One region of the Shewanella sp. VB17 genome, then DNA from elsewhere that is predicted to be linked to it. Evidence: predicted binding sites of a transcription regulator. Region 1 holds the regulator's gene; each other region holds the start of a gene.
The links. The regulator sigma-54, encoded in region 1, starts transcription at its own class of promoters, with help from an activator protein. The targets are predictions, from matches to a motif close to GTTGGCACGNNNNTNGNNT.
Positions count from the first base shown of each region.

Region 2: HQQ94_RS08685 (FlgO family outer membrane protein) is a predicted target of sigma-54. The motif match lies at 2,737-2,755, and genes of this name have one in related genera.
Region 3: HQQ94_RS00770 (FlgO family outer membrane protein) is a predicted target of sigma-54. The motif match lies at 1,993-2,011, and genes of this name have one in related genera.
Region 4: fliD (flagellar filament capping protein FliD) is a predicted target of sigma-54. The motif match lies at 2,093-2,111, and genes of this name have one in related genera.

Region 1 covers NZ_JABRVS010000001.1:4,698,435-4,702,653, reverse strand. The annotation lists gene rapZ (RNase adapter RapZ) at 1-463, opposite strand, end outside; gene ptsN (PTS IIA-like nitrogen regulatory protein PtsN) at 460-903, opposite strand; gene hpf (ribosome hibernation promoting factor) at 906-1,193, opposite strand; gene HQQ94_RS20250 (RNA polymerase factor sigma-54) at 1,309-2,775, opposite strand; gene lptB (LPS export ABC transporter ATP-binding protein) at 2,923-3,654, opposite strand; gene lptA (lipopolysaccharide transport periplasmic protein LptA) at 3,651-4,219, opposite strand, start outside.
Region 2 covers NZ_JABRVS010000001.1:2,023,836-2,028,054, reverse strand. The annotation lists gene flgA (flagellar basal body P-ring formation chaperone FlgA) at 1-573, shown strand, start outside; gene flgM (flagellar biosynthesis anti-sigma factor FlgM) at 656-976, shown strand; gene flgN (flagellar export chaperone FlgN) at 982-1,407, shown strand; gene HQQ94_RS08690 (LPP20 family lipoprotein) at 1,542-1,988, opposite strand; gene HQQ94_RS08685 (FlgO family outer membrane protein) at 1,985-2,611, opposite strand; gene HQQ94_RS08680 (GSCFA domain-containing protein) at 2,968-4,219, shown strand, end outside.
Region 3 covers NZ_JABRVS010000001.1:181,791-186,009, forward strand. The annotation lists gene HQQ94_RS00760 (SPOR domain-containing protein) at 1-142, opposite strand, end outside; gene HQQ94_RS00765 (UPF0236 family transposase-like protein) at 237-1,607, opposite strand; gene HQQ94_RS00770 (FlgO family outer membrane protein) at 2,067-2,672, shown strand; gene HQQ94_RS00775 (FlgO family outer membrane protein) at 2,761-3,393, shown strand; gene HQQ94_RS00780 (hypothetical protein) at 3,618-4,219, opposite strand, start outside.
Region 4 covers NZ_JABRVS010000001.1:421,268-425,486, reverse strand. The annotation lists gene HQQ94_RS01915 (hypothetical protein) at 1-291, opposite strand, end outside; gene fliS (flagellar export chaperone FliS) at 260-640, opposite strand; gene fliD (flagellar filament capping protein FliD) at 652-2,064, opposite strand; partial or broken gene HQQ94_RS01900 (flagellin) at 2,583-2,861, opposite strand; partial or broken gene HQQ94_RS01895 (Lateral flagellin) at 3,288-3,764, opposite strand; gene HQQ94_RS01890 (hypothetical protein) at 4,027-4,219, opposite strand, start outside.

The DNA.
Region 1 (4,219 bases):
CTACGTAACCTAATAAAATTTCTCTTATTTTATTATTCAGATCATAAATATTGAGATTTGAGGTATCGATATAATGATCAACCAGTTTAGAGACGGGCTCCAATAATACTCGTTCTTGATCTATGGCCTCCTTTAGTGATGTTTTACTTCTCGATAGCGGGTGGAGGCGACGAGTTTCACTGTAACGTTTAAGCAGAATATCATCTCTAGAATTGAGAAAAAAACTTAACAGTTCAGTGCCCTCAGGTAACTTTGAAAGTTGTGTCTTTAATTCAGTCTCGTGTATATTACGAACATCTACGCTAATAGCGACAAGCTCAGTGCTTCCTTTGAGCTGTTCAAGTAACTTGTCCATCAATGTTAGAGGAAGATTGTCGACACAGTAGTAGCCTAGATCCTCCAATACCCTAAGGACAACAGATTTACCCGATCCGGAACGGCCGGATACCATAACCAGTTTCATTGTGTTATCACCTGATAAAGTTCTGATCCATCTTGTGTTTTTCGTAATTGTTTTAAAATTACTTTATCGTTCAGTTTCTGCGCCATAGCAGACAAGGTGCTTAAGTGCTGTTCACATTGATCAGCAGGCACTAGTAGTGCAAATAATATATCTACCGGCTGATTATCAATTGAATCAAAAGGGATTGGCTCCTCGCATTTAATAAATACTGCAACGGGGTGACTAATATTGGTTAACCTTCCATGTGGAATCGCTATACCATTACCTATACCTGTGCTGCCCATTTTCTCTCTCGTTAAAAGACTTTCAAAAATCTCTTGAGAGGAAAGGCTAGGGTACTGGGCAGCAATAAGATCGCTGATGAGTTCCAGTACTTTTTTCTTACTGCCCGGAGTGGCGCAAGTTGTGCACTCCGGCTGCAGGATGGTACTTAATTCCATGGTTAATGTTTTATTTGCTTCTCTTTGTGTTTAATAACCTGACGGTCGAGCTTATCTATCAGGGAGTCGATTGCAGTATACATGTCAGTGTGTTCTGAGGTTGCAAAAACTTCACCACCAGCAAGGTGGAGTTTAGCCTCTGCTTTCTGCTGCATTTTCTGAACATTTAAAATAACGTGCACATTATTGATCTGATCGAAATGTCGTTCAAGCTTTGAAAATTTTTCTTCAATATATTGACGTAATGATTTAGTAATTTCAATGTGATGCCCAGTGACGTTTATTTGCATAGAAATACTCCTCCAGTTTCGATTATGTTAAAATGTGCTCGTTACCTTGAGGTGAATATTGCTATTTATGCATTAAATAATATGCCTAAATGATTAACCTCAATATGTTAATTCTCTATAAACTCTTTCTTTGATTTGATGGCGGGATTAGCATCGCTTCTCGATACTTGGCGATGGTTCGTCTCGCTACCTTGATACCTTGATCAGCTAATAATAGTACCATTTTACTATCACTTAATGGCTTTTGCTGATTTTCTGCTGCAACTAGCTTTTTAATAAAGGCGCGAATCGCGGTTGATGAACATTCGCCACCATCATCAGTCCCCACGTGGCTTGAGAAGAAATATTTTAGCTCAAATATGCCTTTAGGAGTGTGCATATATTTTTGCGTTGTGACACGAGATATAGTCGATTCATGCATTTCGACTTCTTCAGCTATGTCATTTAACACCATAGGTTTCATCGCTTCTTCACCGTATTCAAAGAAGCCTTGTTGGAACTTAACAATACAGTTAGAGACTTTAAGAAGAGTCTCATTTCGACTTTCTATACTTTTGATAAACCACTTGGCTTCTTGTAAGTGTCCACGGATAAATTGACTATCGACTTGACTCTTAGTACTGCGAGCCATGGAAGCATAATGTTGATTAACATTTATTTTTGGCATGTGATCTGGGTTTAGCTCGACGACCCAGCGACCTTTCTTCTTCGTAACAGTGACATCGGGGATAACATACTCATCACGGCTTCGTGTAATGGCAAGCCCAGGGCGCGGTGTTAGTGTTTGGATCAACGCTATTGCTTGTCTTAAATCATCTTCTTTTAATTTTGTTTTTCGCATTAAGAGGCGGAAGTCTCGACCTGCGATGAGATCTAAATATTCCTTAATCAGTAACCTAGCATTGTCTATATGAGGAGTCGTATCAGCATACTGAGCGAGCTGGATAAATAGACATTCACTGAGATCGCGAGCTGCGACGCCAATAGGATCAAAATGTTGCACACGCTTAAGCACGGCTTCAATCTCATCAAGCTCTATGTCAGGATCACCCATCGCTTCTAATATATCGTCAGTACTTTGTGTGAGGTAACCACGTTCATCAATCGCATCGATAATGGCAGTAGCAATAGCCAAGTCATTATCAGAAAAAGGGGTTAAATTTTTTTGCCACTCAAGATGCTCATATAACCCTTCACTGGTTTCGCCTTGAAAAGGAAGGTCATCATTACGCATGGCCCCTGAACTGGAGTTTTGGCTGGCGGTGTAAACCTCATCCCAGGTTGTGTCCATAGGCAGGTCTTCAGGCATAGAATCCTGAGTGAGGGCATCGGACGTGTCAAGCGTGGAGTTATCTTTTTCAGCTTCAGTGTCAGTATCGGCAGTGTTGTTTAAATCTGATTCATTGTCGTTTTTTACATTGGCTTGTTCTTCATCCAACTCAAGTAGCGGATTTGAATCTAATGCTTGCTGGATCTCTTGTTGTAGTTCCAGTGACGACAGCTGCAAGAGACGAATAGCCTGTTGTAGCTGAGGAGTCATGGTTAACTGTTGACCCATTTTTAGCTGGAGTGACGCTTTCATGTACTGCTATTCCCTTCTTGGTACTGATAAAATGAGAAAGCCTGCTGGAGTTATGTGTGGAGTTCATCTCCCTAAATACACTGCATTAGTATCACTCATGATGTTATTTGATACGTATTTATTAGCGTAAATCTCTCCTTTGATTAACTATAGCTTGAATTGCTCACCTAAGTACACTGCTCGAACTTGTTGATTGTCTAAGATTTCAGCAGGCGTTCCTTCGGCAATTAAATTTCCGTGACTGACAATGTATGCATGTTCACAAACGTCTAATGTTTCTCGTACGTTGTGATCTGTAATGAGTACCCCTAAACCGCGACTCTTGAGTTGTAAAATAATTTTTTTTATATCAATAACAGAAATAGGATCGACACCTGCAAAAGGCTCATCAAGTAAAATAAACTTTGGATTGGCTGCTAATGCTCTCGCGATTTCTACTCGTCTTCTTTCACCACCAGAGAGTGTCATGCCTTGGCTATCGCGAATATGGGTAATGTGAAACTCTTCAAGAAGGTGCTCTAATTGCACTTCACGTTCATTACGATTAAGTTCTTTTCGAGTTTGTAATACGGCCATAATATTGTCTCGAACAGACAGTTTTCTAAAAATACTGGCCTCTTGCGGTAGATAACCTATGCCTTTGCGGGCGCGAAGATGGATAGGATCTAAAGTGAGATCATCATCATTAATGAATATCCGGCCTTTATCACTTTGCACCAGTCCTACGACCATATAAAAAGTGGTTGTTTTCCCGGCGCCATTTGGGCCTAATAGCCCGACAATCTGACCTGTTTTAACACGTAAACTCACATCTTGTACTACGGCTCTATTTTTATAACTTTTAGCAAGATTGATTGCTTTTAATGTCAAATCTTTCATTCTTGTTCCTGACTGTTTAATGCCGGGTCAATGGGGTCAATTGGCTGCTCAGGTTTGGTTTGAGGTTTAGATTCTTGTTGGTAATTTTCAGGTCGGATGATGGTGATCACCCGTTCATCGCCTGTGCTTTTCGCGATGAGTTTTTGTTCGGCGAGATTATATAAGATCTGATCGCCTGTGACCTGACTTCCATCTTGCTCGAGCGTAGCATTACCGTTCAAAGTTAGGGTACGCTTAGATAGCTCATAGCGGATTTCTTGTGCATTTGCCGATGCAGGTTTGCCGTCTTCCATTATCTGTGAGTAGGTTGCCGGATTGCCGCTCGCGATTAAAATACGTCCGCTGGTGCCTTCTTCAGTGAAAGCCCGCAGTTTATCAGCATTAATTTTGACAGAGCCTTGTGTGACTTCAACTGGGCCATTAAATATAATTTGATTATTTTTTATATCTGCTTCCTGACTTGCTGCAGATATTTTGACTTCCTGTGTTAAATCATTGACTTTTGCTAAATTAGGAGTGCTGATAAAGCAGAGTAAAGCTGTTATTATACTGATATTTTTTTTCA
Region 2 (4,219 bases), 2.7 Mb from region 1:
ATCACAGGGAATGCCAAGGTTAGCATCACGCCTCAAAAGCTGGATAAACGTCTCAACCTTCCCCCTTGCTTACCACCGATCATTGCAGCGCTCGCGACAAACCGAGCAATAAAGCGAACCAATACCGTCAAAATAAGTTGTAACAGCCCACAACTTGATTACCCATGGCAGATATTTATCGCTGTGCGTGTGGATATTCTCTACCCCGTTGTTGTGGCAAGAGAGCTGTTAGGCTCTGGTGACTTACTTACTCGCACAAATATTGCCATCCAATATGTCGATCAAAGCAACCTAAGAGGCCAGCAATTCGATACCATCGAACAAGTCATTGGCACTCGCGTAAAAAGACGTATTCCTGCTAATCTCCCCATTTTTAGTGACAATTTGTGTTTCGTCTGTAAAGGAGATACTGTATCTATATCAGCACGATCTTCGAATCTAATAATAAAAACCGTAGGACAAGCGCTACGAGATGGTAATTTAGGTGATAGGATTGGTATTAAGAATATGCATTCGAATAAGAACCTGTATGCCACTGTCATCGGAGTGGGTGAAGTTGAGGTAAGAATGTAAAAATGAAAAAAATAACTAAAGCTCTCACTATCATTGCCGATATGAGAATATGTTCTTCTTTTTTTACTTCTGGAGCCTCACAATGGCTATTGATATTAAACAAATAAATACCGCTGCTAATATTAGCAAAGTCTCAACAAATAAAACCGATCCAAAAACGGATCAAACAGGCAATAGCCCTGAATCGGCTAGTGCATCATCAAAAAGTGATTCTGTTTCAATCACGACTCAAGCTCAACAATTGCAAAAAATTCAAACGCAATTGGGCACTGTACCAGAGATTGATCAAGAAAAAGTGGCTGAAATTAAGCTTGCTATTGCAGAAGGACGTTATAAGATTGATGCTGAAAAGTTAGCCAGCAACATTGCTATTTTTGAAAATGAACTTAAGGATATCGACTAATTATTATGAGTCAGCTAGCCAGTATCATTGAAAAACAACATCAGCTATTACAAGAGTTGAAAGTCACAATATCAGCCGAAAAAGATGCATTAATTGAACAAGATGCTGAAAAATTACTGTCTCTCGCTTCCTGTAAAGCTCAATCGCTTGACGCCCTTAAAGCCAATGATAGCCTATTATCTACTCAAGCAGACTTATCTCAGCTATCAACAGATCCTTCTCTAGCTAAACAAGTACAAATAGCCAAAGTACAACTTGCAGAATGTCAGCAATTGAATATTGAAAATACCAGTCTAATAGAACTGAGTATCGCCAGTGTTAATCGTTTTGCCCAGGCTTTACAAGTAAGTCGTAATGCATCGAGTCTCACCTACAATGGCAAAGGCGAGACATCAACCATACCTTCATTAGGCAACGATCTAAAAGCCTAAACATACAGTAAGGGTGATGGTGAGAATCAACTCGCCACAGAAGATAGTCTCAATAGGTAATCAGGCCTAACATACTGACATGAAAAAACGTCTTACCCACTCAACAATCAATCACATAGCAACACTTATTTTTATTAAAAATAAGTCACATCCTTAATTTTTTGAATAGGGTTATTTTGTTGGTACAAAGCCCAAACTTGAGAAAAATCAAGCTCTAACTCTGTAACATAGTGCTCACCAGCAGGATAGCTTTTTACCACTTTAGCACCTCTAATAATCCCCGTTACAGAAGCTTGAATCATATCATCAGTCAACATCCATTCATTAACCTTACTGCTAGCAGATAATTCTTGACCATAAACCTGTTCAGCTAGCTCACGATAGGCGGCTATTTTCGATGCTTTCATTGCCATCAAAACCCGTTGTGACTTATCTTTTGAAGGCTGAGAAGCTAATGTTGCGTAGCCTATAGCTGTTAACTTGGGAAAACTCTCTGGCTGTTGAATTTCCCACTCTATGTATCTATCTTCAGATGCACAAGCTGACAATATCAGCATTATGACGATGAACCATATATTCATTTCAAATCTCCCATCACCCTAACTTCTTTCGCTCCCATCTGGCTATCTCGATACAATAACCCCTCTTGAGAGACCAACTTTTGTGAAGGCATTAAATAACCTGGCACATTCGCCAATTCAACATTCGCTTGAGAAGCAGATACCACACGATTATTGATAATATTAATAATTCTAGCATTCACAACCATGCCTCCATTATTCATGCTCATGGTCGATACTAACACGTGTTCAACCGCAATATCGGTCGGCAATTGTTGCCAATTTCGGGTCAATAAAAAATCTCCTTGGGGTGTCACACGAATGTTGTCTCCGACATTAATATCAACCAAATTAAACTGATGATCGTGCATCGCAGCTATAAAACCTTGCTGTAATTGCAAGCCTAATACGCTGGTCTGATTAAAATCTGTTAACAACACAGGCGTTGCTACTAGCAAAGGTTGATTTGCCCGTAAGGCATCATTTCGCAACACCAATTCATTCACTATCTGTTGAGATATATGATTGATGCCTGACGTTAACGGCAAACTATTGCCATCGGCAAAAGCGACCTTATCCAGTTTCTCACTCTGAGCACACCCATAAAGTAATAAATAAAACGACAACAGAAACGCGATACGCATGGCTATGTCCTAAATAAAACACCAAAAACATTTGACGGAGTCCCCAATGCCCATATCAACAATAAGTCGTCAATAAGGCGGGGAATTCCCACTCTGTCAACATAATGACCAAGAATAAACTTTAGCTGCAAATATCAAGCCAAGATTTCAGTGATTATTTGCCCCCCCAATAACTAAATACCTCAGTGACAGCCATTTATCGACCATTTTAAGCCTAACAGTATGGTTAGTTATTTTAGTTATCCTACTTTAATAGGCACGATAATTGCCAGCTAAGCAAACAATACAGAATATCCGTCAGATAAATGCCGTACATTATTGCCATTTAACTTTTTAAAATATGGAGATAACACATTATGCAAGGAACATATTCTACACCCTATAACGATAAAGGTGAGGCCTCATTTTGGCGAACAGCAGTTGCTAGTATTACGCTGGGTCAAGATATTTTCCCCCTACTACATCAAATTACATTGAATATTAACAACCCCCGAATTTCATCCATTGGTTCTTGCTTTGCTCAACATGTAGGACAGTGGCTTAATGCTGGTGGATACCGATTTAATCAAAGCAAGCTTGAAATGCAGCAAGTCTCCAGTTTTGCCTTTGGCAATTTATATACTCCTAGATGCCTGCTACAGTGGCTTAATATTAATTATGCTCGAAAGCCATTCGACACAAATAGTGCCATTTACATCGACAATAATAAATTCTATGACTTGTTAAGACCCAGCTTTAACCCAGCTGGCTTTGATTCACAAACTGACTTAGTTGCTGCTAGAATTGCAGCCGCAGCAGAAATGAGGACCACTCTCGTTGAAACTGATGTACTGATATTAACACTTGGTTTAACCGAAGCTTGGAAAGATAGCAATGATGTCTACTACCCAAGTTGTCCCGGCGTCATATCAGGCTTATTCGATGACTCCATTTATCAATTTCACAACTTCAGTTATGAAGAACTCCGTGGCGATCTTGAAGATATTGCCAGTCAACTTAACGCTATAAACCCTAACATCCACATCATTTTGACCGTGTCTCCCGTCCCTTTGACTGCGACTATGACCGACAAGCATATAATGGTCGCAAATCAGCACTCTAAATCATTACTGCGAACTGTTGCAGGTTTTTTAAGTGATAATAACCCTCGTTTTTCTTACTTTCCATCTTACGAGATCATTACAGTCCCTTGCGCTCAAGATTTTAGATTTGAAACCAACTTAAGATCGGTCACCCCACAAGCCATAAACTATGTGATGCAACACTTCCGCAGTGTCATTGATAAAACGGTTTTAGCTCAACCACGCCAAGAGCAGAAAATTAACCTCTTGCAAGCTAAAGTTAACCGTCCAGACAACAATGAAGTGGTATGCGAAGAAGAGCTACTCGAAACAACAAAGAGACTAAACACTATCCAAGTACCGCAAACAAAATACAATGTAACTCTCTTTGGTGACAGTCATATGAGTAAACTATCCAACGCATTTAACAATATAAGTATTCAACATTGTGGCGGCATGGTGATGAATGGATCTGGATTCTCAAACAAGAAATTTTCTATTTGCGATACCGAATATTTTGTCCCCTTAGAAAGTGCAATATCAAGAA
Region 3 (4,219 bases), 4.5 Mb from region 1:
CTTCTACTAGCTGAACTTCTTTGAATGCGACTTCGGCAAAAGCCTGATTAGCTAGCAAAGTAAATAAACTAAACACAAAAATAAGGGACAGAATACATTTCAGCTTAAGTGGCGGTTTAATAGAATGACATTTCATTGACATTGTTTACTGCTCCTTAGCTGTTTTTTTATTACTAAAAATACAAATATGCATATATGTAATAAATATATTTAAGGAAATCTCATTATTTTTATTATTATGCTGCCGTTTTAGACATCGCTTTACTGACATAGCATTCCCAATGTTCTTGCCAGCTATTATTAGTGGATATTGAAGCTCTCACCTGAAGTAGAAAATGCAAGCCTTTACGTGACCACCTCATATGTTGTTGTCGATGACAACGCTGATTAATTAAACTTTCTACGGTTGATTCTGATAACTGACTAGTGAAAATCAACCCATTTTTGTGACGCTGTCGGTAGTCAATAATATAGCCAAGATTATTGTTTATATAACTTAATAGCTTAGTTATATTTTGCAGGTCATTTTTTTCATTAAGATTATTTTTTATTTCCTCAAGCCGGATGATTGCTCTATCAGGATACCCTCGCCATAAATGCCATTTAGCGCGTTTGGCTTTTTCTCGTAATCGTTTGTTTTTTAGTGATAGATTCTCAAATTTCATGACAATATCAAACCAATCTAGTATCCGTGTTACATCATGGCAATGGGGCGCTATCGCATCGATTACATTCCAACAATTATCAGTACCACCACATATTGCTGTGATTGAGGTATCTTTGGTCATACCTTGCTTTATGGCTGACTCAAGAGCTGTCTGTTTAAGATAAGATTGTTGATCAGCCAATGCCGAGGCGGCGCTGTGTTTACTGATTAACCTCCCCCTTAAGCTTGAAACTGGACCATTGCGCTTTAGCTTCCCCCCGCCGTAATCAATCAATTCTGGATCAAAAATCACCGCGGTCATAACTTCAAAGCAATTTTTATCAGCTTCAACAGTATTGACGTATCCTCCATCTACTTGAATACACAGGTTATCAGCTACTTGAGGTTGGATGATGTTATCATTACGTGATAATAAGCTTAGGTATTCACCAATGCATTCAGTGGTTTTCTTAATCCGCTCATGGTTATTAATACTTCGCTTCTTAGAAGAAAGTAACGCCAGTACATGCTCCGCATCCCGGTAACTGTATTTCGCGCCCATTTCAGTTTGAACCCTAGCAAGATCTGGGTGAATAGCGCAGCCAAAAAGTGAATCGATACTGGGTATACTTTTCCATTTACATTTGAGGCAGATTTGCTTTCTGGTGGAGACTTTATGATCTGTGTAAACGCCATGAAAGTTTGATTTCACGTAACCATTACGGGTAATTTTATTATTGCAGCGTGGGCACTTTGGAGTGTCCTCTTGCAGAAAATACGATTGTTCATCAAGGAGTGCCTGTTGAATATATTGAAGCATTTCTATCTGCTCAGCTTGTCGATACCCTAGAGCAGCTAAAGAGCTAGGTGGGATCACGGGTTTAATATTTATGATCGAGTGAGATTTTACCTCGCCAGCCTCATTTATGGTTTCAACAATGACACGCACGCTAAGATTCATATTAGGCTCGCTTATCCAATTCTCTCAATCAAATCAAAGCATAGCCTATTAAGCATACAATTCAATTACACGTGTAACTATATTTTTCTGCCAACCTTTTAAGTCTTCATTGTAAATTCAAAGCCGTTTTTTTCACGAGGAACAAACTCGCATTGGCAATATTTACCGTACTTGGTAGTGACGTAGTCAACACGGTATCTAAAAAATAACTGCAATGGTCAACATTTTGACTAGAAGTTAGCATTTGCACAAATAGTAAAATTAATGAGCTATCCTTTATTAAAGATAGTAAAACACTAAAAAAATCAACTTAATAGCATTCAAATAGATGACTTTTAATTTAAATATTAGCATTAAATTATTTATATTAAAGCTAATAGTCAGTGTTGGCTTATAAAATGCATAGATTACACATTGATTGTTAACAACATAACATTTCCTTTATACAATGGAAAAGCCATGAAAAAATCACTTCAAACTTATAGCTTACTGTTCGTTACTCTGCTAGCAGCGGGTTGTGCAACCCTTGATGACACAACGCGGTTATGTGCCAATGATAAAGGTGAATTTTATAAATGCGTTGATGCTGAGCTAGAGCAAGAAATGGCAGTGAGCACTGAGAAAACGTATCATGACTTTCAATCTGAAAGAAGCTTTCAAACGCTCAATGAGTACACTGAGCAAATGGTTTATCGTTTACATCAAAAGTTATCAAGAAAAAAGATAGCAAAATCAATTGTAGTTCCTCCTTTTGTATCATTATCTGCGATAGGATCCTCTAATCCTAACTTCGCTATAGACTTGGCTGAAGCTTTTATTATTGATATGCAAAACATTGGATTGCCTACAGCAGAGCTACTTTGGGCTAATATATCAATTGATTACCAAACAGACTATTTAACCTATTTAGAAAAATCATCAGGCTATGACGATATTGGCTATGTATTAAAGGGGACGATGAGAAAAACAAGCAATGGAATTATGATTTATGCAAGAGTTATAGACATTGAAAGTAAAAAAGTTGTTGCTTCCACGGCTAAGCTTTTACCACTTTATTTAATTTAGTTATCCTTCAATTTATTATCGATTGCTGTGCAGTCATAATGAAGCATATACGTAATGAATAGGCTAACAATATATTTAAGGCTATTTTATGAAATGTAACACCTTATTTTTACCATTTCTTATACTTAATTTACTAAGTGCATGCACCAGTTTTAATAGCGATGAACATTTCTGGGCCGATGACGACAAGGATACAGATGAGAAAAACACTTCTATTATTACATGTGATAATGAGCAAATGTTAATTCATAAAAATGTTACCAATTTAGCTAATAACCTTTTTTTTAGTGCAAAAAACATTCGCTTAGCTCAATCAGTTGCTGTAGGTACTTTCTTACCCATAAATTTAACCAATAACTCAAGTTTAGCTGAACAAAATTTCATCGGCTTACAGATTCAAGAAAGCTTTATCACGTTAGCAACACAAGCTGGTTTAAGTGTTGTTGAATTTAAAACTTCATCCACAATAAAAATTACACCCCATGCTGATGTGATGTTATCTAGAAATATTGAAGACCTCCCAAGTGATATAAACGCCCAGTATTTTTTAACTGGCACCTATTCAGAGCATAACAATAAGTTAATGGTAAATGCCCGTATCATAGAGCTAGAGAATCAAAGAGTCATTGCTGCGGTAACGGATTATATTACAATACCATCGTTATATAACAAGCAAAAAATCACAATAAAGGACAATATGATTTATCGTAAAGCACTCTAATATAAGCCTTTTAAATATAAAGATTATTATCAATAACACCTCGCTGCCAGCAAGTTGCTAAATGTTAATCTATGCTGGCTCATTTTTATTCGTCACTCATCGCGACTCATGACATCTAACGTTTCGAGACGGCATGCAAATTTGTTCACCCCTTCCGTGCTTTCATACCATGCCACAAGCAATGATGAATGCCCCAAAAGTGTCACTATTATGCTGCGATAACCTCACAATACTATCGGTTGTTCTATTGCTTTGTCACCACCATAATCTGGGTTTTCACTGAATTTAATAACTAAATTTTCGACCGGCACTCCTTTAGTACGGAGCATAAATTCAGTATTAGAGCTTTCCGGGTAAATTGACAAACCAGATTGAGAAGACACTGATTCACCAGTCTTTTTATTAAATAATGCTATATTTCCATAAATTGAACGTGTGCCACTACGCAATAATTTAAAAGACAAATCATCGCCTGTTAAGTCAAAATCTGAAAAACTGATTTCCGCATCGAGCTTACCTACGCGAACAATAATGGGGACACTATGAATCAATCTGGGGGCTATGCTAACTTGTTTGGTTTGCTCTTCATCTTGTACTATACCGCAATCGATAATGAGATAAGATCTGTATTCAGCAGCTTGCGCTTTGGCTTTTCTACGCATGGTAAACCGCACTGTTTGTGAGTGTGCAGAGGTTAAGGTAAAGCGTTTGGGAGAGAAGCGAACCCAATTTTTGGCCGAGTTTTCAGGGGGAGTAAGACCTTTATATTCAACCATAGCACCGTTGTCATCAAAGTTATTATGCCCGAGAGAAAGTTTACACTCTT
Region 4 (4,219 bases), 4.3 Mb from region 1:
TTGATAGGCTGCTAAGCCATCTTGTTGTCTCTCAAATTGTGATATTTCCAATTGCAATTTTGCCTGTGCAATATTGAGCCCCTGCACTATATGTGCATGGGTGTTAGCCAGAGATTTTCGGGCCGCCAATTGACTCGGGGTGATAGGGTTACCCGCTTTTTTCAATGCATTGATCATTAAGCGATTAACCTTCACCAACTTGTCCCAATCTTGTGCATCAGCTTGCGCTTGCAATGCGGTTTCAAATCGTTGCCACACCTCAATTGAGATTGGCCCAGCCAGCTCTGACATTTTCAATTACCTTAATGATGGGGTCTAAAGCCGATGAACTATTCTCAACACTGGCGGTAACCAGTTGTCGGCTGCAATAGTCGTAAAGGCGATTCAAGCTACTGGCCACTTCACCGCCATTATCGAGATCGAGCATAGAGCTAAGGCCATGGACGATATTGAGGCACTTATTCACACTCTTACCTTTATCTTCGAAGCTGCGCCTTTGCATAAAACCACTGGCACGCTCGATTTCATCTAATAAACCATCGAGTAACATGCGCACCATTTCATGGGGATTTGCCGCCGCGGCTCTGGCATCTAGGCTAGTTTGTTTATAGGCATTAAAGGGATCGTGCTCATTTAGCATTATTGTGTTCCTTAGTAAAACAATGAGCTGGCCGAATTGAGTTGACTCACGGTGGCCTCCATTGCGGTAAATTGGGTGAGGTAAATTTGATATCTTTGCTTCATCTGGTAATTATGGCGCGACATATTGTCCTCAACCCGAGATATCTGCTGGTCTAGATTTTCTTGTTTTAGATCTAAGTAGCCGCTAGATTCAGTAAAAGGTTTAACGATGCTATTGATCTTGTCGACGTAACTGCCGCTGTCGGTAAACATGGCTTGCACAGCTGTGGCATCGTCTTTGAGGGATTGGGTGAGTTTTTTATCATCAATGGTTAATTTACCATCGCGGCTGATTTCGATGCCGATATCGGATAAACGCATGCCATTGGGGCTGGACTCAAAAATGCTATTTCGCATGCTGTTTTGTAGCATCCGAATACTTGAATCACCTTTGAGCACCCCGAGGTTTTTTTCTGAGATAGATGAGGTTCGACTTGTTTTTTTATCCTCTTTGTCATTATCCTTGTCTTTTCTATCGGCTTTATCTTTTCTATCGGCTTTGTCTTCGTTAAGCTTGTCAAGTTCAGCGCTGCCCATGGAGCGCGTTAACTTATCGATTTCATCCATCAAATCATTGAAGGTATCAACAAAATCACTGACCGCTTGTTCTGTCGCATCGGTATCTGCCTTGATATTAATGCGGCTGGTCTCTCCGGTTTTATGGGCTTTATTTAGCTCAATAGACACGCCATCGACCACATTATCTAGGGTGTTGCTGCTGCTGTTAATCTCAATACCGTTAAGAGACACTTGCGCGTCTTGGGCGGCGCGGCGCTCAACCGTACTCCAATCAGCGTCATCACCAGAGTCGTTCATTTCAAGCTTGATACTGCTGTCGGCGCCGCTTGATGTTGCTGACAGCATTAGCTCTACTTGCCCGCCAGTGCGCACCAATGAGGCCTGTACTCCAGGATTCATTTCATCTTGATTGATGTAAGCTGCAAGGTTCGCCACTGTCGCAGTGCCACTGGCATTGATGACTGCCATGTCTAGGTTGAGCGTGTCCTTAACATCAGGTCCCACTTGGATGGTCAGCGTGCCAGTGGTGGGCAATAACGCCTCTTCGCTGGCAAAGCTTTTCGAGATTTGGTGCGCTTGTGCTAGCTGCTTAACCGACAAATCATAACTGCCCGTTGGCGCATCTTTAGTGACGTTAATCGAGGCATTGTTATCTGTTATTGTCGCGGTTTTAGTGTCAAACGCTTCGCCGTCGAGCTTTTTTAAGTCACGGCTGACCTGTTTCAGGGTGCGCTCGAGTATTTCATAGGCATCGACCTGAGTTTTATGCTTGACCATGGTGTTTTTTAATAGCTGATCTTTACCCATGCGTTCAGCTTTGATCACCTGTTGGGCGAAGCTTGCCCCACTCATACCTGAAATCATATTTATCTCCTGATTATTCAAACTGACAAAGCAAACTTCATGCCAAGGTTTAAGCTTTGATTTTTATTGATTTAATGGTTATTTGTATCGTCTTGTATCAAGCAATTTTCCGCCTGTGTTACCTCGTGGGGAAGTAGTGCTTCCTCAACTAGAGCCAACTGCATCATTGTGCAAGTCAACGCCATGCACGCTAACCATCGAATCCATGATTGAATCCATGATTGAATCAATGATTGACATTAAGACTGGTACAGCTTAATAAGGCGACCTCAGCCAAGGCGGGCTAAAGGAATAACTGCAGATAAGGTGGTTAAAAAGTTGATGTGGCTAAAATGCTAAAAAAACCATAGAAAAACAGCAATAGAAAACAGCCATAGAAAACAGCCATAAAAAAGGGGCTAAACGCCCCTTACATATTGCATGACATACAGCATTGACTAGACATCTTGCGATACAGCGAACTCGCTCTACCCATCAATCAGATGTATAGCCAGCACTTATAATCAGTAACGTTTAGCTTAACGTAATAGACCCATCACCAAGCCAGTGTTTTGGTTGGCAGATGACAAGATTTTAGTGCCCGCTTGTACCAGTAACTGGTTCTTAGTCATGCTGGCAGTTTCTGCAGCAAAATCAGCGTCCATAATACGGCCAGAAGCGGCTTTAGTGTTTTCAGTCACATTGGCCAAGTTAGAGGCGGTGTGACCCAAGCGGTTGATGTTGGCACCCAAGTCTGAGCGTTGCTCACCAATAGTGTCAATCATGTCATTGACGCTATCGATAGAGGCTGTACCACCAGCAGCAGCGGCAAGTTTATCCAGTTCTGTTTTAGCTTTATCAAGGGATTTTTGATCTGTATCAAGTGATTTTTGATCTTCAGCTATAGCAGCCAAAGCATCTTTGTTATCAACCAGAAAGTCTGCTTTAGCATCGGTTACAGCTTTCTTCGCTGTAGCAAGCGTAGCAACTTCAGCTGCACTCGGAGTCGGTATCGCATCATAAGTAGTTTGAGCGATCACGAGGTCACCCTCCGCAGTGTTTATAGCTGTCTTGTCCAAGCCATTCTCTTTTGCATCTATGACGAGCTGTCTGGCTACTATTTCATCTTCTTGTTTTGCTAGTTCTGCTACGTCTTCAGTTCGATTGTCAAAGTCAGCTGTGACGGCGCCTAAGCCCTTAGCCAATTCTCCTATTGCGTCTTTAAGGCCCTGGCTGTCGATGCCGACATTGAGGGTTTCATCTGAGCCAGCACCGATTTGGAATGTTGTGCCAGTGCCGTCGAGTTTGCCAAACAAGTCATTGCCCGCATAAGTGGTCTCTTCCACGATGCGGACCATTTCAGCGCCTAGCTCTTTAAACTCGTTATTGAGTGCCACAAGATCTTTACTGGTGTTAACACCGTTTGCCGCTTGGGTGGTGAGCTCTTTCATGCGGTTAGCAATGGTGTTGAGCTCATCTAACGAGCCATCGGCGGTTTGCAGCATAGAGGTGGCATCGGATACGTTACGGTTAGCGGTTTCCATGCCAGTGACGTTGGCATTCATACGCGTGGCGATTTGTAAACCCGCAGCATCGTCAGCGGCGCTGTTGATACGCAGACCCGTTGACAGACGCTCCATGGCGTTGCTAAGTAGGTCGGCGTTTTTATTGACTGAGTTTTGGGCGATGTTTGACGAATTATTAGTCATAACAGATAGCATAATGTCTTCCTTTAAATGTTTAAGTAACTTATTGTGTATCTACAGTATTAAAACGACATCGGCTTAACAAACTGAAAGATGTTAATAAAAATAAATGAAGAGTTATTTGTAAAGTATTGTTTATATTGCGATATTTATTTTTACTTTTTATTTAACTATTGATGTGACCGCTCAAATTTTACTGCATTTTTGCAGATACGATGATGAATGACAGCGAGAAGAAAGAGAAAGGATTAAGTTTATGGATATTTTGCTTACCTATCTATTCTAGCAGCGATGATACCTGTAAGCGGGTGACGTTAGCCTGCGCCATGATTGAGCGCATTTGCAATGAAAAGGGATTGGCTTGCATTAACGGCGCTAAGTGCAACAGCATTTGTTCGAGTTCATGGGCATTGTAGGTGTGGGCTCGCTGCAGCTGCCTTTGTATCTTGCTGCTTGACTGATTAAGCTCG